DNA from 2 places in the Mesorhizobium sp. M7A.F.Ca.AU.002.02.1.1 genome. Region 2 is predicted to be linked to the other one. Evidence: riboswitches for the same ligand, from Rfam matches in the RefSeq annotation. Region 2 holds a riboswitch; the other holds the start of a gene.
What was found. A riboswitch is a leader RNA that binds a small molecule or an ion and turns the genes downstream of it on or off. The one in region 2 is predicted to bind cobalamin.
Positions count from the first base shown of each region.

Region 1: it holds a riboswitch for cobalamin, as region 2 does, so the genes downstream of both, EN879_RS11530 (ABC transporter ATP-binding protein) here and EN879_RS07680 (aromatic ring-hydroxylating dioxygenase subunit alpha) in region 2, are expected to answer to the same signal.

Region 1 is NZ_RZPB01000140.1:1,297-10,373, reverse strand. Features, by position in the region: gene EN879_RS11560 (hypothetical protein) at 150-1,001, shown strand; gene EN879_RS11555 (TetR/AcrR family transcriptional regulator) at 1,010-1,636, opposite strand; gene EN879_RS11550 (MFS transporter) at 1,761-2,948, shown strand; gene EN879_RS11545 (D-arabinono-1,4-lactone oxidase) at 2,961-4,238, shown strand; gene EN879_RS11540 (alanine racemase) at 4,238-5,377, shown strand; gene EN879_RS11535 (AraC family transcriptional regulator) at 5,383-6,216, opposite strand; cobalamin riboswitch at 6,452-6,659, shown strand; gene EN879_RS11530 (ABC transporter ATP-binding protein) at 6,824-7,612, shown strand; gene EN879_RS11525 (ABC transporter substrate-binding protein) at 7,662-8,609, shown strand; gene EN879_RS11520 (iron ABC transporter permease) at 8,639-9,077, shown strand, end outside.
Region 2 is NZ_RZPB01000077.1:1,616-13,574, forward strand. Features, by position in the region: gene EN879_RS07645 (nucleotidyltransferase family protein) at 1-187, opposite strand, end outside; gene EN879_RS07650 (glycosyltransferase family A protein) at 184-861, opposite strand; gene EN879_RS07655 (glycosyltransferase family A protein) at 861-1,613, opposite strand; gene EN879_RS07660 (glycosyltransferase family A protein) at 1,669-2,403, opposite strand; gene EN879_RS07665 (hypothetical protein) at 2,418-3,467, opposite strand; gene EN879_RS07670 (PqqD family protein) at 3,514-3,945, opposite strand; gene EN879_RS07675 (hybrid-cluster NAD(P)-dependent oxidoreductase) at 4,115-5,215, opposite strand; gene EN879_RS07680 (aromatic ring-hydroxylating dioxygenase subunit alpha) at 5,241-6,488, opposite strand; cobalamin riboswitch at 6,603-6,805, opposite strand; gene EN879_RS07685 (DUF680 domain-containing protein) at 7,317-7,514, shown strand; gene EN879_RS07690 (DUF680 domain-containing protein) at 7,594-7,794, shown strand; gene EN879_RS07695 (DUF680 domain-containing protein) at 7,864-8,109, shown strand; gene ugpC (sn-glycerol-3-phosphate ABC transporter ATP-binding protein UgpC) at 8,189-9,301, opposite strand; gene EN879_RS07705 (alpha-glucosidase) at 9,326-10,990, opposite strand; gene EN879_RS07710 (carbohydrate ABC transporter permease) at 10,995-11,959, opposite strand, start outside.

The DNA.
Region 1 (9,077 bases), on a different contig from region 2:
AATGGCGGTGGTAATCGTCCCAATGATTTGTCATGCAATTCCATTGGCCCCCTGCACGCCTGGATTTTGGATATCACCGGGGCTTAATAGAGGTCGTTGGACAAGCCAAGACATTTCAAGGCATCTACAGACAGTCCAGGAGGTGGATAGTGGCGCGTATCGCCGTGATAACGCATGAGCATGACAGGTTCCTGGGCAGGCGCGATATTCTGCTGCGCAGGAGCAGCCCATACATGCTGTTCGACATTCTTGCGGAATTGAAAAGGCGCGGCCATTCGGTTCGGGTTCAGCAAGGCCTGTCGAAGCCGGTCAGCGCCGATATGGCGGTATTGCATGTCGATGCCACGGTGACGCCAACGGACTATGTCGACTATGCCCGGTGTTTTGCATTCTGCCTCAACATCGGCGCCGCCGACATATCCAAACGGCGGATCAGTGGTGCATTGATCGACAAAACCGACAGCTGGCAAGGTCAGGTGATCGTCAAAAGCAATCTCAACAATCGGGGAATCCCGGAGACGCTCCTCAACCGGCGATCCGAGCGCGCGGGCAAACAGCCGCCGTTTCCGCATTTGCCAATCTTGCACCCCTATGAGATCCACGGATCTCTCGGCGACGTTCCAGACGGCGTCTTTGATTGCGACGATCTCGTCGTGGAAAAGTTCATTCCGGAGAGAGAACCCGACGGTTTTGCTGTTCGTTTCTGGGTGTTTTGCGGAGAGCGAGAGCGCTGCACCCGCTACGTCTCCCCGAACGGCCTGGTCAAGGCATCGGAGACGATCCGGCGCGAGCCCGTCCCGGTGCCCGACGAACTGCGTGAGCGCCGGCGTGAACTCGGCTTCGACTATGGAAAATTCGATTTCGTCATGCATGAGGGCAGGGCCATCCTCCTCGATGCGAACAAGACTCCCGGCCGTCCGCAAAATCTCGTCAAGATGTTCGCGGCCGGCGCTTCGGATCTGACACACGGCTTCGAAGGCCTCGTCCATCGGGCGAAATAGGCGCGGCTCTAGAGGAACAGCCGCAGCTGCGTGTGAATGATAGACCGGTAATCCTCGATGGTCCGGCGGCTTTCCGCTTCGCCCTCGGCAAGCGCCAGGCGCACCACGCCGCCGGCGAGCTGGAAGATCAGCAGAACCATGCGTTCGAACTGCTCGCGCCTCTCGGGCTCCAGCAAGGCGATGACATGGTCGCAGAACATTTTGGCTTGGTGCCGCGTTTCGGCGAGGTCGAGGTTCTTGAGCGCCTTGTCGGCCTGGATGGCGTTCTGCAGATCCTGGATGGCCGGATCGCCGGCGACACGGCTGAGATAATCATCGAGCAGCCGGTCAGCGGCCACGATGACATCTTTCGCCTCGTGGATTTCGGCGATGATCGTCGTCAGCCGTGCCCGGCTGACCTCTGAAAACCGCTCATAGAGCATCGCCAGGATCGCCGATTTGTTGGGAAAGTAGTGGTAGACGGTGGCGATTGGCCCGCCCGCCAGCATGCCGACCTCCTTCATAGTGACGGCGTCGATACCCTTTTCCCCGATCAGCCGCATGGTCGTCGACAGGATCGCGTCGATGCGCTCGCGGCTGCGTTCCTGCTTGGGCTTGCGCCTCGGCTCGGTCGCCATTCTCTTCAATTCCGTCATGCACCGATCTTTCGCACGGTTTTTAGATTCCGGTTGACAAGAAATATGATCAAGTATCAGTTTCTGAAATACTGACAGGTTGTCAGCTTTTTTGCCGCGCGGCAAGGACGTTGGGGAGGCGCCTTTGGCTTCGACAGATATCGGCCACGCAGGCAGTGGCGACTGGCTGGTCGGCAATCCGACCGGCTGGCAGCTCGCCTCGGCCCTGTGGATCGGTTCGGTCGGCCTGCTCATCCTCGGCCTGCAGCCGGTGCTGCTCGGAGCTCTCTACACCGAAGGCCATGTCAGCGGCGACGAACTGGCGCTGGTCGCCACCGCCGAGATGATCGCCATTGCCATCGGTTCGGCCGTCGTGGCGATGCTGCTTTCGGCCCACAATATGCGCTGGAAAAGTGCCGTCCTTCTGCTGCTGCTGGCGCTGGCCAATGTGTGGACGGCCTATGCCGCGAGCGCCAACATGCTGATTGCGGCCCGCGCCCTTGCCGGGCTCGCCGAGGGCGGTCTGGTCGCCATCGCCACCGAACTGATCGCCCGCTCGCGGCGTGCCGAGCGCATCGGCGGCTATTTCGTCACCATGCAGACGCTGGCGCAATGCGCGCTCGCCCTGTTGCTGGCGCTCTATGTCATCCCGGCCGCAGGGTCGGCGGGTGGCTTCATCGTTCTTGCCGTCGTCTGCGTCGTGTCGCTGGCGGTCGCTTTCACCGTGCCCGGTGACTATGCCGACCTGCCCAAGGAAGAGAATCTGGCCAATGTGCTGACGGTTCCCTCGATGACCGCGCTGCTGTCGGTCTTCTGCTACTTCATGTTCTTCGGCGCGGTCTGGGCTTTTCTGGAGCCGCTAGGCGCGCAATACGGCATCGATGGCCGCACCGTCGGCCTGATCGTCTCGGCCAGCCTCGCGGTGCAGGTCCTGGGGGCGATGACGGCGACCGCGTTCGAGGCGCGCATCGATTATCGCCTTGCCATCGCGGCGATCGGCGTCGTGGCGCTTGTCAGTTCCCTGGTTCTTGCCAGCAGCCCCGGCCTGACGACGTTCTGGGTCGCTGCCCTGGCCATGGGCTTTATCCTGCTGTTCATCGTGCCCTACCAGATCCGTCTGGCGATCACCGCCGACGAGACGCGCACCGCTGTGCTGCTGGTGCCGGCAGCCCAGCTGTTCGGCCTGGCGATCGGGCCGATTGCGGCGTCGCTGCTCATCGATGGCAAGGATTTCCGGCCGGTGCCGGAATTCGCCGCCGCCAGCGCGGTGGCAAGCGTGGCGCTGCTCGGTCTCTTCGTTCTTGTGTCACGTCGCCGTCGTGCGGTTGCCTGAGCGGGGAGCGCCATGTCGAACACTTGGAGCAACTGGTCGGGCTTCGTAAGTGCCGAGCCCAAGCTGATCGCCAGCCCCGGCGATGCCGGTGAACTCGGTGATCTCGTCCGGACCGCGCCCGGCCCGGTGCGCGTTGCCGGCGCCGGTCATTCCTTCACACCGCTGGTGAAATCGCAGGGCACGATCCTGTCCCTGGAGAGACTGGAAGGGCTGGTCTCGCACGACGCGCAAAAACATCAGGCGCGGGTGCGGGCAGGGACCCGGCTCGGCCCGCTCATGCACATCCTGCAAGGAATTGGCCAGGGCCTGCCCAACATGGGCGATATCGACCGCCAGGCGATCGGCGGCGCGCTGGGCACAGCCACGCACGGCTCTGGGCCGACGCTCGGCGCCTATCACACGCAGCTGGAGACGGTGCAGATCGTCGACGGCCTTGGCAAGGTCCGCGACTTCAAGCGGGCAGGGGATCGGGACATGATCCACGCCATCGGTGTTGCGCTCGGCGCTTTCGGCGTGCTCACCGAAGTGACGCTGAACAACATCGCGACCTACCGGTTGCGCCGCCGCAAATATGTGCTGCCGATCACCGAGATGCTGCGTGATTTCGAGGCGATGATGGCCGCGCATCGCTCGGCCGAATTCTACTACATTCCGTTTTCCGGCTATGCGCAGTTCATCGCCAGCGATTTCAGCGATGCCGCACCCACCACGCGGCCGCCGGAAGAGGACGAGGCGGGTTTGAGGACACTGCGCAGGCTGCGCACTTCACTTGCCTGGCTGCCATCGCTGCGTGGCCGCCTGATCCGATCGGCGGCCGCCAAATTTCCCGCCGAGGACTACGTGCAGGACTGGCTCAACGTCTATGCCAGCGACCGGCAGACCAAGTTCAACGAGATGGAATATCATTTGCCGTTCGAGGAAGGGCCGAAGGCGCTGGCCGAGATCATCGAGCTGACCGAGAAGCGCTTTCCCGAGGTCTATTTCCCGATGGAGGTGCGCTCGGTCGCGCCGGACCAGTTCTGGCTTTCGCCATTCTACAACAGGCTGACCTGCTCCATCGCCATCCACCATGACGCCGCGAACGATCCTTTGCCGTTCATGCGGGCGGCAGAGCCGATCTTCCGCAGATATGGCGGCCGGCCGCATTGGGGCAAGATGCACAGCCTGAAAGCGGCGGAGCTGAAAAAGCTCTACCCGCGCTGGGACGATGCCATGGCGGCGCGCCGCGACATCGATCCGGAAAACCGCTTCGTGTCGCCCTACATGGCCGGCCTGTTCGGCATCGAATGATGAGCACCTATTTTTCCACCCTCTCGGATGCGCTGAAGACCGCCGGCATCTTCCGACCCTGCCTGCTGCTCGACCGCGATCGGCTGGACGGAAACATTGCCCTGGTAAAAGGGAGGCTGGATCCCGGCCTGGCCGTGCGGCTGGTCGACAAATCGCTCGCCTGCCTGCCGCTGCTTGCGCATATAGGCAAGGCGCTTCGCCATGAGCGCTTCATGACCTTCCACCCGCCGATCAGCGAGGCGGTGCTGAAGGCGTTTCCGGATGCCGATCTGCTCTACGGCAAGCCGATGCCGATCGGTGCGGCAAGGGCTGCGCTGGTGAAGGGTGATGCCGACTGGTCGCGTGTCTGCTGGCTGATCGACAGCGAGGAGAGACTGGCGGAATACGGTGCTCTCGCTGACGAACTCGGCATCGGCCTGCGCATCGCTTTCGAGATCGATGTCGGGCTGCATCGCGGCGGCTTTGCTGATCCCGCGGCCTTGTCGAAGGCGTTGAGCGCGTTGCCGGCCCGGCTGCATTGCGAAGGCGTCATGGCCTACGAGGCGCATGCGCCGCTCATTCCCGGCCTTTTCGGCGGACCGGCAAAGGCATTGGCGGAGGCGTCGGCGCAGGCTGCGGCGTTCGTCGCCTGTCTCGGCGCCGACCAGCGCCGTATCCTCAACATCGGCGGCAGCAAGACCGCGCTGCTTCATCGTGGCGGCGCGGCCAATGAAGTGTCGATGGGCTCGGCCTTCGTGCTGCCCAGCGACTTCGATACGCCAGGCCTAGAAGGCTTCCAGCCGGCGGCCTTCATTGCCACGCCGATCCTGAAAGTGGTCGAGCCGATGCTGCCTGGCCCGCCGGCCGTCACCCGCCTGCTGCAGGCGCTCGGCCGGTTTCCGCGCAAGGGCTGCTATCTCTATGGCGGCAAGTGGATGGCCGAGCCGGTCTTCCCCCAAGGCATGAAGACGAACGGCCTGCTCGGCCTGTCCTCCAACCAGCAATTCATGGGCTTGCCCGCCGATGCGGCCGCAAGGCCAGGCGACTACGCGTTTCTAAGGCCGACGCAGAGCGAGGCCGTGCTGCAGCAATTCGGGTCGATCGCCGTGTTTTCCGGCGGAAAGGTCATCGATCGCTGGCCGGCGCTGCCGATGGCGTGATCGAGCTACGCCTTCACCGGTACCCAGATCTCCAGCCCGCCATTGCCGCTGTGGGCATCGAACTCCGGTCCATAGCGCTCGAATTCCGGTGCATCCGCGATTTCGTGACCGGAGTCGGGCAGCCAACTGTTCCAGATCGTGTTGATCGTCCGGCGGATGGATGAGATGTGCTCGCGGTGCGAGAACACCGCATATTTCTGCGCCGGCACCCGCACCCGATAGAAGTCCTTCGGCAGATCCGCAAAGCCGGACACTTCGACGCCGACGACATAGTCGAAATTGCCCGCGTCATCGCCGTTAAGGCAGACGCCGTAGAAAACGCCTGAGATCTCGCCGGGGATGTTGCCGATATAGGGTGCAAAACGCTGCCACTGCATCGGAATCCCGGCGCTGGTTTCGCAGCTGTAGCGTTCGCCGAGGCCGGCGATCAGGAACGGCCGGCTGGTCTCGAAGCGCGGTGGTTCGAGATTGGTGAGGAAGGACTGGTCCATCAGGATCGGCTCCACGAGGTCGAGGTTGTTGGTCGAGCCTTGCGCGCGCACCAGTTCCGGCGTGGTGCCGAACTGATCGCGGAAGGCACGGGTGAACGCCTCATGCGAGTTGTAGCCGGCGTCGAGCGCGACGACGAGGATGTCGGGCGCTCCGCCGGCCAGCTTGCGCGCCGCCTCGGTCAGCCGGCGTGAGCGCATGTAACCCATCACCGAGCGGCCGGTTGCGGCGCCGAAGGCGCGCGTCACATGAAAACGCGACACGCCGCTGCTTTGCGCGACATCGTCAAGCGAGATCGCCTCCGGCAGATGGCTCTCGACGAACCACAGCGCTTTCTCGGTCGGGTTCATGGGGCTCCTTTTCGCATTGGCCGGATCATCTTGGCGTTTCCTGGCGCGGCCAGTTTGATCGAAATTGCGCATTCCGTGCAATCTGCGCCGATCCCATGGGCTTTCGCTTGACAGCGGGCCGCGTCATCTCCTAAGAATGTTATGTTATTACATAAAGTGAGCGTGCAATGCCTGTTTCCCTTAGCTGGCCCACCACTTCGTCCGAGAAATCCATTGCGAAGCGTTTGGTGGAAATCTACGCTGAAGTGGTGATGGTCCCCGAGCCGAAAGGCGAGGGGTGAAAAGGGAACACGGTGAGGCCTGTTCAGGTCGAGGCCGTGGCTGCCCCCGCAACTGTAAGCGGCGAGCAAAATCCGTGAATGCCACTGGCCGGCAAGGCTGGGAAGGCAGGATGGCGCAACGACCCGCGAGCCAGGAGACCTGCCATCACTGAGTTGACCGGACGGGGTGTGCCGGGAGGAAACGCGAATCCCGGCCTTGTCGGCCGGTTCGCCAGCTTCCTTCCGTCGCCAGTTTTGGAAAGTGACGGAAAGTTGGACGGCTCCATCGATCATCGCATCACCATGCTCACACTTTGCCGTCCCCGCAATCCGGCGGGCTGCAGCCGATGAGCGCAGCGCTTCTCGAAGCCCATGACCTCTGTGCCATGGCGAATGGGCGGAATCTGGTCCAGGCGGTCAGCTTCTCGGTGGCCGCTGGCGATCGCCTTGCCATCATCGGTCCCAACGGCGCCGGCAAGACGACGCTGCTGCGCATGCTGTCGGGCATGCTGCGGCCAAGTTCCGGCGAGGTGAAGCTTGGCGGACGCGGGCTGGACAGGATTTCGGCCGCCGAGCGGGCGCTGCATATCGCCGTTGTCGGCCAGACCGACCAGCCCGATCCGCGGCTGGCGGTGATCGATTATGTCGAGCTTGGCCGGGTCCCGCACGCCGGGCTGCGGCGCAGGCGCGAGGAACGCGATATCGCCGTCGAGGCGCTGCGCCGGACCGGCCTGCTGCCGCTGCTTGGCCGCACCGTCGGCTCGCTGTCGGGCGGCGAGCGCCAGCGCGCCCAACTGGCGCGCGCCATCGCCCAGCAGCCCAAAATCCTGTTCCTCGACGAACCGACCAACCATCTGGACCCGCGCGCCCGCGGCGAACTGCTCGACCTCGTGGCAGGCTTTGAGATGACGGTGATCGCGGTGCTGCACGATCTGGCGCTGGTAGCACCCTTCGCCACCAGGGTGGCGGTGATGAACCATGCCCGTCTGCAAGCGCTCGCCGCACCGCGCGAAGCGCTGGCCCAACAGCTGATCCGCGAGATTTTCGGCATCGATGTGCTGCGCCTGCGCCATCCAACCGAGGATCGAGAGTTGACGGTGTTCGAGGTTCCGAACCGTGCCGCGCCGCCGTCGTGATTGAAGCCGTTCCATAGTCGACCCGATCCCACCCACAAGGAGCATACCCGTGAAACGCCTCGCTTTTTCGCTTGCCGTCTCGCTGCTGACCTCGACCGCCTTCGCCTTCCCGGTAACCGTCGACAGCTGCGGCAAGCCGCTGACCTTCGACGCGCCGCCGAAGCGCGCTGTCATCCACGATCTGAACATGGCTGAGATGGCTTTCGCGCTGAAATTGCAGCCGTCAATGGTCGGCCTGACGGGCATCACCGGATGGTACAAGGTCGGTTCCGAATTCAAGGCAGAGCAGGGTTCGATCCCGGAGCTGGCGCCGAAATATCCGACGCTCGAAAACCTCGTGGCCGTGGAGCCGGATTTCTTCTTCGCCGGCTGGTACTACGGCATGAAGCCGGGTGGCGAGGTGACGCCCGACACGCTTGCCCCGCACGGCATCAAGACGCTGGTTCTGACGGAAAGCTGCGTCCATCTCGACAAGAGCCGCCCCGCCGCCTCGATGGACCTGCTCTATGGCGACGTCGAAAAGCTGGGCAAGATCTTCGGCAAGGAGGCCGAGGCTGAAAAGCTTGTCTCTGGCTGGAAGGCGCAGCTCGCCGACATCACCGCCAAGGTCGGCAGCGCCAAGGGCACGCGGGTGTTCCTCTACGATTCCGGCGAGGACAAGCCGTTCACCGCAGGCAAGTTCGCCATCCCCAGCGCCATGATCACTGCCGCCGGCGGCGACAACATCATGGCTGACATGGACACCAGCTGGGGCAACACGGATTGGGAAACGGTGGCGTCGCGCAATCCGCAATTCCTCATCCTGCTCGATTACCAGGACGGTGGCGGCTACAGGAAGCTGCTCGATTTCCTGAAAGCGCATCCGGCCATGAAGGAGACAGACGCGGTCAAGAACGAGCGCTTCGTCGCCCTCCGCTACGCCGAGCTGACGCCTGGACCCGCCAACATCGAAGCGATCGACAAGATCGCCAAGGCCATGCACCCGGAAGCATTTTGAGCTTGCGCCATCCGGCATTTGCGTTGGCCATGCTGGCGGGAGCGGCGGCGATCGCCGCTCTCGCTCTGCTGTCGATCGCCTATGGCTCGACGCTGATCCCGCTGGCCGACGTTGTAGCAGCGCTTGGCCGCGCAATCGGCTTAGGCGGGCACGACGTGTCCGGGCCGGTCGGCAAGATCGTCGTCGATCTGCGGCTGCCGCGCACGATCCTGGCCATCTGCGTCGGCGCGGGCCTCGGCGTCGTCGGCGCGCTGCTGCAGACAGTGACCCGCAACGATCTCGCCGATCCGTTCCTGTTCGGCCTGTCGTCGGGCGCCGCCGCCGGTGCCGTTTCCGTCATCACCGTCTTCGGCGACAGCTTTGGCATCTGGACGTTGCCGGTCGCGGCCTTCACCGGCGGCATATTGGCCGCCGGCGTCGTCCTGCTGCTGGTCGCGCGGGTGAGGGGCCAAGGGCCGGAGCGGCTGA
Region 2 (11,959 bases):
GACGATGTTCTCGAAACGAGACGAGGTCGATGTCGTTCTCGTCGAGCCAGCGCGCGGCGCAGGCAGCGGCTGCGTCCTCATCGGAGAGCAGCGCCGCCTTCAGCAACAGGTCCAACTGGCCGGTGGGCCACGACCAGCCATAGTCCGGGAAGCGGCGGCTGATGCGGCGAACAGGCCTGGCGTTCAACTGGAGCCCGCCTTGTTCTGGGCCCGCCGCTGCATGGCGAGCCTTGCGACCTGGATATAGCCCCGGTCGCGTGCCGGATCGCGGCCGTAGGAAAGGCTGCCCGGACGGATGCGGCGCAATGCAAGCACGTCGTCGAGCATGGCAAGTACAAAGCCTGCCTCACGAACCCGGGCGATCCAGTCGATCATCTCGCCGCGACCGCCTGGTGGGTCGATGATGGGACCGACGCTCTGCACCACCTCCTGGCGGATCATCATCGTCGTGCGCGACCAGCCCGCTCCACTGGCCGCATCGGGCAAATCGGGGCTGTCGCCGCGAAACGTCCGCCAGTGCGTAAAGACGCCCGCTGTCCCGGGATGACGGCCGAGATAGGCCAGTTGCTGTTCGATCTTGTCCGGCAGCCACAAATCGTCGGCATCGAGCGTCGCGATGAGCGGCGTCGAGAGTGCCGCAATGCCACGGGTCGTTGCGCTGCCGGGTCCGGCATTGTCCTGTCGCAGCACCGTCACCGGCAGGTTCATCGCATCGATCACCGCGGCCGTATCGTCGGTCGAACCGTCATCGACCACGACGATGGCCTCCGCTTTTGCCGTCTGGGCCAGAACGGAGTTCAGGGCAGCGCCTATGGTGGCGGCCGCGTTGAAAGCCGGAATGACGACGCCGTAGCCTGCCATCAAAGGAACCGCCACTGCGCGAGATCCTTGAAGTCGAAGATCCCCTCCACCCGGCGCAAGCTGGGATCGGCCTTGCGACGCTTCATCGACTTGTGAATGGCGCGCATGAACTCGCGAAAGGGCACATCGGCTTCCTTGGTCATGTTGCCGGGATGACGCCTGTAATAGAGAGCCACCGTATCGGGCATAACGTATTTTGCCTGGCTCTCAAAGATACGCAACAGATAGTCGGTGTCCTCGGCCTGTTTGAAATCCTCGTCGAAACCACCGGTGCGCTCGATGAGGTCTCGCGCGAAGATCCCGGCGGACAGGTGGATCCCTCGCACGGTGATGGAGTGGCTGTCGGCGGCCGGTTCCAGTGTCTCGCCATCTATCTTGTCGACCAGCGTCATGCGCGAATAGGTCAGCTCGAGGCCAGGATCCTCTTCGAAGCAGGCGAGATCCGCCTTGAAGCGGCCTATCGGGGAGATGTCGTCCGAATCGAGAAACGACACCAGACGCGTCTGCGGCAGCAACTGCTTCAGCCCGGCATTGCGCGCCTTGGTGACCCCGCCATTGATCTGCTGGAAAAGACGAATGCATGGGGCCTCGTCGATCAACGACCGTACGACGGCTGCCGAGCCATCGGTCGACCCGTCGTCGATGACGATGATGTCGAGATCGATGTCTTCGCGCTGCCTGAGCAACGAGCGCAGCGCCAGGCCAACGAATTGTTCGCGATTGTAGACCGGCATGATGACGCTCAGCCTCATCGGCGTCTCCAGCAGCGTTGCGGGCTTGGCTGATCCGAGCCGATTGTCTCGAGCATCATGGCATCCGCCAATCGGCGGGACTCTTCAATTCGAAGATGCCCTGGACCTCTCGCCGTGACGGATCGGCCTTGCGCCGCCGCATCGACTTGTGGATTGCACGCAAGTGGTTGCGGACCCTGCCGCTATGTTCCTTGGTGACATTTCCGGCGTGGCGTCGGTAGTAGATCGCGACGGTGTTCGGCAATTCGTAGCGCGGACCGGTTTCGAAGACTCGCAACAGATAATCCGTGTCCTCGGACTGCTCAAAGTCCTCGTCGAAATGGCCGATGCGATCGACAAGCGTTCGACTGAAGAGAGCGGTGCTCAGCGAAATTCCGCGAAGCGTCATGGTACAGCAGTCCGCCTCCGGCTCGAGCTTCTCGTCGTCGATCCGGTCGACCAGCGTCATCAGCGAATAGGTTAGCTCAAGCCCGGAGGTAGCCTCGAAGCGGGCGAGATCGGCCTTGAACCGTCCGGCCAGCGAGATGTCGTCAGAATCCAGGAATGACACGAACTCCGCATCCGGCGGCAGTTGCCGCAGCCCGGCGTTGCGCGCCCTGGCCACGCCCATGTTCGATTGCTGGAAGAGTCGGATGCAGGGGTTTTCGCCCATCATCGAGCGTACGGCCTCAGCAGAGCCGTCGGTCGAACCGTCGTCGATGACGATGATGTCGAGATCGGCGGCGTCCCGCTGCCGCACCAGCGAGCGCAATGCCGAAACGACATAGCGTTCACGGTTATAGACGGGCATTATCACGCTCAGTTTCACGAAGCGCCCCGCACAAGAAAGTCCGCAATCGTGCCGGCTATCTCCTGTGGCTGCGTCCCCAGCGACAGACGATAGCATGGCAGCAGGCGGGTCAGGTCGCTGAAGAAGCGAAAGCCGCTCTCCCGCTCGCCCGGCATCTGCGCTATGCCGGACGGCGCCAAGGCAATCATGGCATCCCTCCGCGACACCGGCACGATCGAACTTGCCCCGCCTCCGCCGATATGTGGCACCAGCAGCGCAACGATGTCCAGGGTTTCAGGCACCGGCCGGGGCGCGATGTCATGAATGTGAAAAGCATATTTGCCTTGCCAGTTGAGCGGGCTATGAGCTGGCAGCCGGTGATCCAGCCCAAGTCGCGCGAATCCCTGGGGATCCTGCTTGAGTGTTGAAAACAACGGGCGGGCAGTCACGCCGTTGGAGAGGTCGACCAGCACATAATCGTCGCCGACGCTGTCCAGCCCGTGGAGGAGGCCGGCGGCGACGGTCCCGGATTTCCCGGCGCCGCCCGCGCCGGCCAGCAGTACGCCCCTGCCTTTGGTGCCGAGCGTCCCCGCATGGGCCAGCCGCATGCCACGTGCCGCATATTCCCAATGGAGGAAGGGGCGCAGCGGCGCTCCCGGCTCCCACGGTGGAAAGGCATCGGCCGAGGCCATCAATTGCACGCCAACGCGACGTTGCGGATCATAGAACTGCCAGAAATCCAGGTCGTGGAAATGGTTGCCGCGCAATCCGGCTTCCGCCAGCCTGGTGGCGAAGCCATGCTGCGTGAAGGGTCCTTGGCCCCATCTGGCCGGTGCCGCGATGCCGTCAATGCCGGGATGTGCGACGAAGATGCGGCAGATGTCGGCAGGCGCTCGGTTGTCCGCAGCCGTGACAAAGCCATGAGCGAAGGCATCCGCCAACGCGCCGGCACTCACATGAGCGGTCAACTCCAGATGCGGCAAACCCACCTTGCAGGTCAGTGGATAATGCGCGGCGCTGCTCTGCGCTTGCGCCAGGACATGACGTGCGTAGTCAGTCAGGTTTTCGAGAGTGACGTTCGGCATGGTCTGCCTGTTCCGGAGCCGTCCGGCAACGAGAGCCTGGCGCGCCTCAGTTGGCCTGCTTCACTGCGGGCCAGCCGAGGGGCTCCTCGACCTCGTGGATGGGATCGACGACAATGAGGTCGGCAAGGTCGTCATGGATGTCGACCTTGAGGGGCTCGCCGGCAGCGGCGAGCTGAGCCAGCAATTCGCTGGGAACCGGTCTTGCCACGCCATCGGTTGCGGCCGCCAGCAAACCGAATTCGAGCAATTGTGAAACAAAGCCGTCAATCGCGGCGGCATCGAGGGCGCCAATCCCGGTCGCGGCGCCGACCAGTTCGGAGGCAGGCACGCCGGACGACAGTGCATCCCAAAGCCTGCTGCCTGAATCAGAGAAGCCGAAATATTTACCGGTGGTCAGGTCGAGAACGACGGCTTCGCCATCGAAGGATTCAAAGACGATATCCTTGCTGGCAATGGCATATACGCCGGATTGTCGCATGTTTGCTCCCCGCCGAAGCAGGCCGCGGAGATGATCTTCGGGCCCTACGGTCAACCCCACCGTTGCAGGCGTCTAACCATTTGCAGGGTTTTTGGCAAGATGGCGTAGGCCCGGCCGAGCGCAGCTGCAGGCCGCGCGGGCATGGACAGCCTCTGACCGTGCCTGCCGGTCACGCCTCGATTTCAAGCGCCGAAAGCGGCTTCGAGCAACAGGCGAGGATAAAGCCGTCTTCGATTTCGTGATCGAGGATGCCGCCATTGTGGCTCATCTCGACGTCGCCCGCGACCTTCCTCACCTTGCAGGTGCCGCACAGGCCGAACTCGCAGGCGGCGGGAATCCGCACCCCCGAGGCGCGTGCCGTCTGCAGCACGGTCTGGCCGGCGACGCATTCGGCATCGACATCGGAATGCGAGAACCGGATCGGTGTCACGGCCTCCACGGTGGCAGCGGCGCCGTCTTCCGCCGGCGGCGAGAACGGCGCCGGGATCTCCTCCACGGCAGGCGCGGCAAAGCTTTCCTGATGGTATTTCGCCATGTCGAAGCCGGCTGCGTCCAGCATGCCGCGCACGGCGCGCATGAAAGGATCGGGGCCGCAGCAGAAAATCTCGCGCTCGCGGAAATCGGGCGCCAGCAATGGCAGCCGGATCGCGTCGATGCGGCCCATATGGCCGAACCAGCCCTCGCGGCTCGACCGCTCCTCGATCATGAAGCCGAGCGACAGCCCAGGCATGCGGCTGCCGAGCAGTTCGAGCTCCTTGCGGAAAATGATCTCTTCCGGGCGGCGCGCGCAGTTGACGAAGCCGACATCGGTCCATGGCGCGCAGTCGTTCAGCCAGCGCAGCATCGACATCATCGGCGTCACGCCGGAACCGGCCGAAATGAACAGGTATTTGGCGGCCGGGTGGCTGTGCAGCGAGAAGTCGCCGGTCGGCCCATAGGCCTTGACGTGCGAACCGGGCGTCAGATGGTCGAACATCCAGCGCGTACCGGTGCTGCCCGCCTGCGCCTTGACCGTCACCGCGATCGAGAACGGCCGCGACGGCGAGGACGACAGCGTGTAGGTGCGCATCAGCGGCCCGTCCGATGTCGGCAGTTCCAGAGTCACGAACTGCCCCGGTTTGTAGCGGAACCAGGTCTGGTTGTCGGAGCGGAAGGTGAAGGTCTTCACGTCAGGCGCTTCGTCGCTGACGCCGATCACTTCCAGCACCTGCAGCCTGTCGTTCCAGGGCGTCATCTGGTCGAGATGGCGATAGAGGCCAAGGTCCGTCATCGCATTCATCCTCTTGTCCCCTGGGCTAGGCGACGCTGCGCAGGGCCGGCCGGCCGCCTTCGGCAAGGCGCGGCCCGATGAACGACGCGTACCACTCGACGAACTGGATCACGCCGCCCTCATGCAGCTCCGAATAGGGGCCTGGTTCATAGGCCGGCGACAGGATGCCGAAGGCGTTTTCCTCGACGATGCGGCGGTCCTGGTCGTTGGTCTCGGTCCAGACATGGGTGAGCTCAGCGAGGTCGTAGTCGACGCCTTCGACCGCATCCTTGTGGACGAGCCATTTCGTTGTCACTGCGGTTTCCGTGGCACTGATCGGCAGCACGCGGAAGGTAACGGCGTGGTCGCCGAGGATATGGTTCCAGGTCGTCGGATAGTGATAGAGCAGCAAGGAGCCGATGCGGTCGGTTGAAACGCTGTCGGACAGGTTCTTCTGGACCGCCCGTTTTCCCGTCATGGTGTAGCTGACGGCATCGCGCAGCAGCGGCGCGCGGGTGGCGCGGTACTGCCCTGCCGGATCGATGCGGAATTTGCTCGGCAAGCCTGATGCCTCGCATCTGGCCCAGTGTGCGACCATTTCAGGGTCGCTGTCGGCGCCATGGACGCCGGTTATGGTTGGAGCCTCGGGGAAGGTCTTGCACAACTCGGGATGATTGGCGGCGCAGTGGTAGCACTCGCGGTTGTTTTCCCAGACCAGCTTCCAGTTGCCCTTCTCGACGATCGTGCTCTCGAAGGCGATCTTTGCTTCACGCAGCCGGTGCGGCAAAAGATAGGGTTCGATCATCGCCCGCATCGGCGCGAAATCTGCCGGTTCCTTGGCCAGGCAGATGAAGATGTAGCCGCCGACGCTCTCGCAGGCGACCGGCTTCAGGCCGAAATCACTCTTGTCGAAACCGTCGGCCATCTGGCGGGCAAACAGCAGGCGGCCGTCCAGCTCGTAGGTCCACTGATGATACGGGCAGACGAGCTTTGCCGCGGTACCCTTCTCCGTGTTGCACACGCGGCTGCCGCGATGGCGGCAGGAATTGTGGAAGGCGTTGATCTTGCCGTGCTGGTCGCGGACAAGGACGACCGGATAATCGCCGACCTGCACGGTGATGTAGCTGCCCGGCTTCGGCAGTTCGCAATCATGGCCGATGAACAGCCAGTCGCGATACCAGATCAGCTCCATGTCGAGCTTGAAGTAGTCCGGATCGGTGTAGAAGGGCTGCTCCAGCGAAAAGCCTTGCCGGCGCCCCTTCAGGAGCCTCAGCATGTCGTTGCGGATATCCATGTCCTGTCCTCGTTCCTAAGGACTGAACTGGTGGTGACGGAGGAAGGATTGAAGCGCAGGCCGGCTGTGTGCCGGACATGCGCTATCCACCTCTTGACCGCCCACCGCGATCAGTCGAGTCTAAAAATCTCGGGCTGGTTTCCGGGCTCTGGAGTTGTCCTTGCGGACCATCGCGACACCTTCCCAGGCGGTTGCCCAGTGGTCTCCCGTTGCGACTTGAACTCCACCACCGTTGCGGGGGCAGCGCCGGATTCTGACCGGCTTCCCAATTCTCCGCCTCGTCGTCACGAAGCGGCACCTGAGATGGTATGATCTAACCACGATCGCGGGCGCGCCGTCGGCATGAAAACGACATCGTATCCATGCGGCGCGACACGGCATGCGAAACGCTACTGCAGCTCGTCGCGGGCCGAGATCCCACCTCCCGGGCGGCCATTTGCCGGCTGCGATCTTCCCGAATCCGACCCTTCGCGGGGGGTCAAAAAAGGTTAATGGTTTCGAAAAATGACTATTAGTTCGCCCTAAAATCGAACCGAACGGTTCGTTTCTGTTGACGGTGCGTGCAGGACGGTGTGAACGCTGGGCCTCTGAAACAGTCAGTGATCCATCAGGTGGCTACACCTAACACACTGATATGAAGAAGAAAAATGCATCCCTAGATTCCGTTGGCACAATTTCAAGGTGTGGATTCATGGTCCACACGGAACAACTTCGTGATTGGAAAAGACGACCTTGCCCTCCCACATCGGGGCTGTCCGAACGACGCGATTTCATTTCCAAGACACGCCGCTAGACGGACGGAAAAAAGACGATACTGGAGTACCAAAAATGAAAAAGATCATTCTCACTGCCGCAGCCCTTCTGGCCATTTCCGGCAGCGCCTTCGCTGGTAGCGACCACTACGGTTCCAACGCCGCGGCAGCCACTGCTGTCGACAGCTCGTACACCGCTTCGACCAAGAAGTCGGAACCGGCTGCTCAGGCGCCTGCCCAGGGTGCTGACCGCAACCTCTTCGGCAACAACTAACAGCCGATTCCCAGTTTCCCGGTCGACGGCGGGCTCGCCCGCCGCCCTGGCGAAATTCAGACATTCAGGAGTATTCAAGATGAACAAGATCCTCATTGCTGCCGCCGCCGTTCTGGCCATCACCGGCAGCGCTTTCGCGGGCAGCGACAACTACGGTTCGAACGGCCCCAACCAGCCTGCCGCCGCTGTGGACCAGTCGTACACGGCTTCCACCAAAACCTCGGAACCGGCTGCCCAGACGCCCGCTCAGGGCAGCGACCGTAACCTCTTCGGTCGCTAACAACCAATTTCGCAACCGACGGCAGCTGTGTCTGCCGTCCTGGCGAAATCCAGAATTCAGGAGACTAAAATGAACAAGATCCTTATTGCTGCCGCCGCCGTTCTGGCCATCACCGGCAGTGCCTTCGCCGGCAGCGACAATTTTGGCTCCAATGGTGCCAATCAGCCTGCCGCCACGACTTCGGTCGACAGCACGCGCACCTCTTCGGTACGCAACACCGGTTCGCCGGTCTACAAGCTGCTGAACTCGTCGGGTGACACCACCCAGAAGTCTGCTCCGCAAGGTGCCGACCGCAACCTCTTCGGCAACAACTAACAACCGAAGTCGATCTCCAAGTCAAAGAGCGGCGGGCCCGGCCCGCCGCTCTTTTTTGTGCCTGACACGGTAATTGCGGTTAAGCCGCCTTTGCTTCCACTTCATGCAACGCGAAAGAACGTCCATCCGCGTCGAAGATATGCAGGTCCTCGCCATTGGCGCTCAGCCGCAATGTCGAGCCGCGCTTGACCTCGACATTGCCGGGCAGCTTGGTCACCAGCGGCAGATCGGCGCGGCCGATGTCGACATAGACAAGCTGCACCTCGCCGAGTTGCTCGACATAGTCGACCGTCCCCTCGAACAGATAGTCCGCGCCGCTGGCGATGATCAGGTCCTCCGGCCGCACGCCAAAGCTCACCGCAGCGCCCTTTGCCGAAGCCGGCGTCGCAATCGGCACGGTCGCCTTGCGTCCGCCGACATGGCTGACGACGGTCGGGTTTCCGGTCTTTTCGATGGTCGCCGGCAGGATGTTCATGGCCGGCGAGCCGATGAACTGGGCAACGAACAGATTGCCGGGCTTCTTGTAGAGGTCCATCGGCGTGCCGACCTGCTCGATATGGCCGTCCTTGAGCACCACGATGCGGTCGGCCAGCGTCATCGCCTCGACCTGGTCGTGGGTAACGTAGATCATGGTCGTGTTGGGCATCGATTCCTTGAGCTTGGCGATCTCGATGCGGGTGGCGACGCGCAGCGCGGCGTCGAGGTTCGAAAGCGGCTCGTCGAACAGGAACACCTTCGGATTGCGCACGATGGCGCGGCCGATGGCGACGCGCTGGCGCTGGCCACCCGACATCGCCTTGGGCAGGCGGTCGAGATATTTGGTCAGCTGCAGGATCTCGGCGGCCTGGCGCACGCGGCGGTCGATCTCGGCCTTGTTCTCTTTGCCGATCTTCATCGAGAACGCCATGTTGTCGTAGACGGTCATGTGCGGGTACAGCGCGTAGGACTGGAACACCATGGCGATGCCCCGCTTCGACGGCGGCACGTCGTTCACCACTTCGCCGGCTATTCTGAGTTCGCCGGAGGTGATTTCCTCGAGCCCGGCGATCGACCTCAGCAATGTCGACTTGCCGCAGCCCGACGGGCCGACGAAGACGATGAACTCGCCCGACCTAATATCGAGGTCGATGCCGTGGAGAATGTTCAGATTGCCGTAGGACTTCTTCACTTGTCTTAGCGTGACATCGGCCATTGGTTTCCTCCAGTGATTGGAAATTCAGTCGAGACGCCCGAACCAGGCGCCGTAGCCGCCAAGCTCGATGGAACCGCTGCTCGCCTGCCCCGAAAATCCGTGCCCGGGCAGAGGTTGCAGCGATCGGCCGCCAAGGTCAACCTTGGCCCGCCCGGCTCCCAGATTGAAGACGCAGACGATCTGCTCGTTGCCTGCGCGGCGCGTGAAGGCCACGGTATCTCCCTCACTTTCGATGAAGGTGATGTCGCCCTTGGCCAGCGCCGGATGGGCACGCCGGAAGCTGAGAAAGCGCCGGTAGTGCTCGAGCAGCGAAGCCTCGTCGCCCTGCTGGACATTGACCGCTTGCGCCAAATGCTTGGCCGGCACCGGCAGCCAGGGTTTTGCCTGGGAGAAGCCGCCATTCTTGGCGCCGCCGTCCCACACCATCGGTGTGCGGCAGCCGTCGCGGCCCTTGAATTCAGGCCAGAAGCGGATGCCGTAGGGATCCTGCAAATCCTCGAACCGAAGGTCGGCCTCGCCGAGCCCAAGTTCCTCACCCTGATAGATGCAGACCGAACCGCGCAAGGACATCAGCAGCGCCGAGATGACCTTGAGGTAGGCGGTCGGGTCGGGCTCATTGGCGGCCCAGCGCGAGGCCGGGCGCATTACATCGTGGTTGGAGAAGGCCCAGCACGACCAGCCATCGCTGGCGACCTTGCCGAAGGATTCCAGCACCGAGCGGACCTTGCCCGCGCTGATCTTTTCCGGCGCCAGGAAATCGAAGGAGTAGCACATGTGCACGCGCTTGCCGCCGGCGGTGTAGGCGGCCACCACTTCAAGCCCACGCTGCGAATCGCCGACCTCGCCGACCGCTGCGGTTGCCGGATATTCATCGAGCAGGGCACGGAACCGTTCGAGGAAGCCGAGATTCTCGGGCCGGCTCTTGTCGTAGAGATGGTCCTGGTAGTTGTAGGGGTTGACCGCCGGCGCGGTCTGGTCGTTGCGCTCTTCCGGCGGCAGCGGCGGGTTGTTTTCCAAGCCCTGGCTGTGGAAGTAGAAATTGATGGTGTCGAGCCGGAAACCATCGACGCCGCGCTCCAGCCAGAAGCGGGTGACGTCGAGCAACGCGTCCTGAACCTCGTGGTTGTGGAAGTTGAGGTCGGGCTGCTCGGCCAGAAAATTGTGCATGTAATATTGCTGGCGGCTGGTGTCCCATTGCCAGGCCGAGCCGCCGAAGATCGACAGCCAGTTGTTGGGCGGCGTGCCGTCCGGCCTGGCGTCTGCCCAGACGTACCAGTCGGCTTTCGGGTTGCTGCGGCTCGACCGGCTTTCCTTGAACCACGGGTGGTTGTCGGCGGTGTGCGACAGCACCTCGTCGATCATCACCTTCAAGCCCAACCTGTGTGCCTCGGCGGTCAGCGCGTCGAAGTCGGCCAACGTGCCGAACATCGGATCGACGTCGCAGTAATCCGACACGTCATAGCCGAAATCCTTCATCGGCGACTTGAAGAATGGCGAAATCCAGATGGCGTCCGCACCGAGTGCCGCGATGTAGGGTAGCCGCCCGATGATGCCCTTAAGGTCACCGATGCCGTCGCCGTTCGAGTCCTGGTAGCTGCGCGGATAAATCTGGTAGATCACCGCGCCCCGCCACCAGTCGCGATCGATGGCGAGGTCAGGCTTCGAGCTGGCCTTCAAAGCGGATTGCATCGTCTCAGCCTCCTTTCACCGAGCCGGCAAGCAGCCCGCGGACAAAATAGCGCTGCAGCGAGAAGAACACGATCAGCGGCACGATGATGGTCACGAAAGCCGATGTCGTCAGAATCTCCCAGTCGCCGCCGCGTGAGCCCAACAGCGCGTTGAGCTTGGCGGTCAGCACGATCTGGTCTGCCTCTGTGCCGAGGAAAACCATCGCCACCAGCAGATCGTTCCATACCCACAGGAACTGGAAGATGGCAAACGAAGCCAGCACCGGAAACGACAGCGGCAAGACGATCTTGACGAAGATCTCGAAATCGCTGGCGCCGTCGATGCGCGCCGATTCCATGATTTCGCGCGGCAGGCCGGCAATGTAGCTGCGCAGCAGGTAGATGGCGAAGGGCAGGCCGAAGCCGGTATGCGCCAGCCAGATGCCGAGATAGGTCTTCGACGGCATGCCGAAGAAAGCGCCGACGCCGTTGTAGAGTTTCAACAGCGGGATCAGCGACATCTGCAATGGCACCACCAGCAAGCCGATGATGACCGCGATCAGCAGCGCCCGGCCGGGAAACCGCATCCAGGCCAGCGCATAGGCGGCAAAGGCGGCGATCAGGATCGGGATGACGGTCGCCGGAATGGTGACGGTCAGGGAATTCATGAAAGACCGTCCGATGCCTTCGGAAAACAGCACGGTTTTGTAATTATCGGTGGTGAATTTCGGCGGCGCCGACGAAGCATAATAGACGCGCTGGCCGCGATCGCCTTCGAACGCTTTCGGGGACTGCATGACGAAGCTGCCGTCGGCATTGAGCTGCAAGGTCACGCCGTCGCCGAGATCGGCTGTGGTGCCGGCGGGATACTGCGTCGGTGCCGCCGATTTGATTCCGAAGGCGCTGATGTCGCGCTTGGTGCCGTCGCCGAAGATATTGCCCTCGAGCACGAACTTGCCGTCCTTCTCGACTTGCGCCGAGGCGGGCGGCA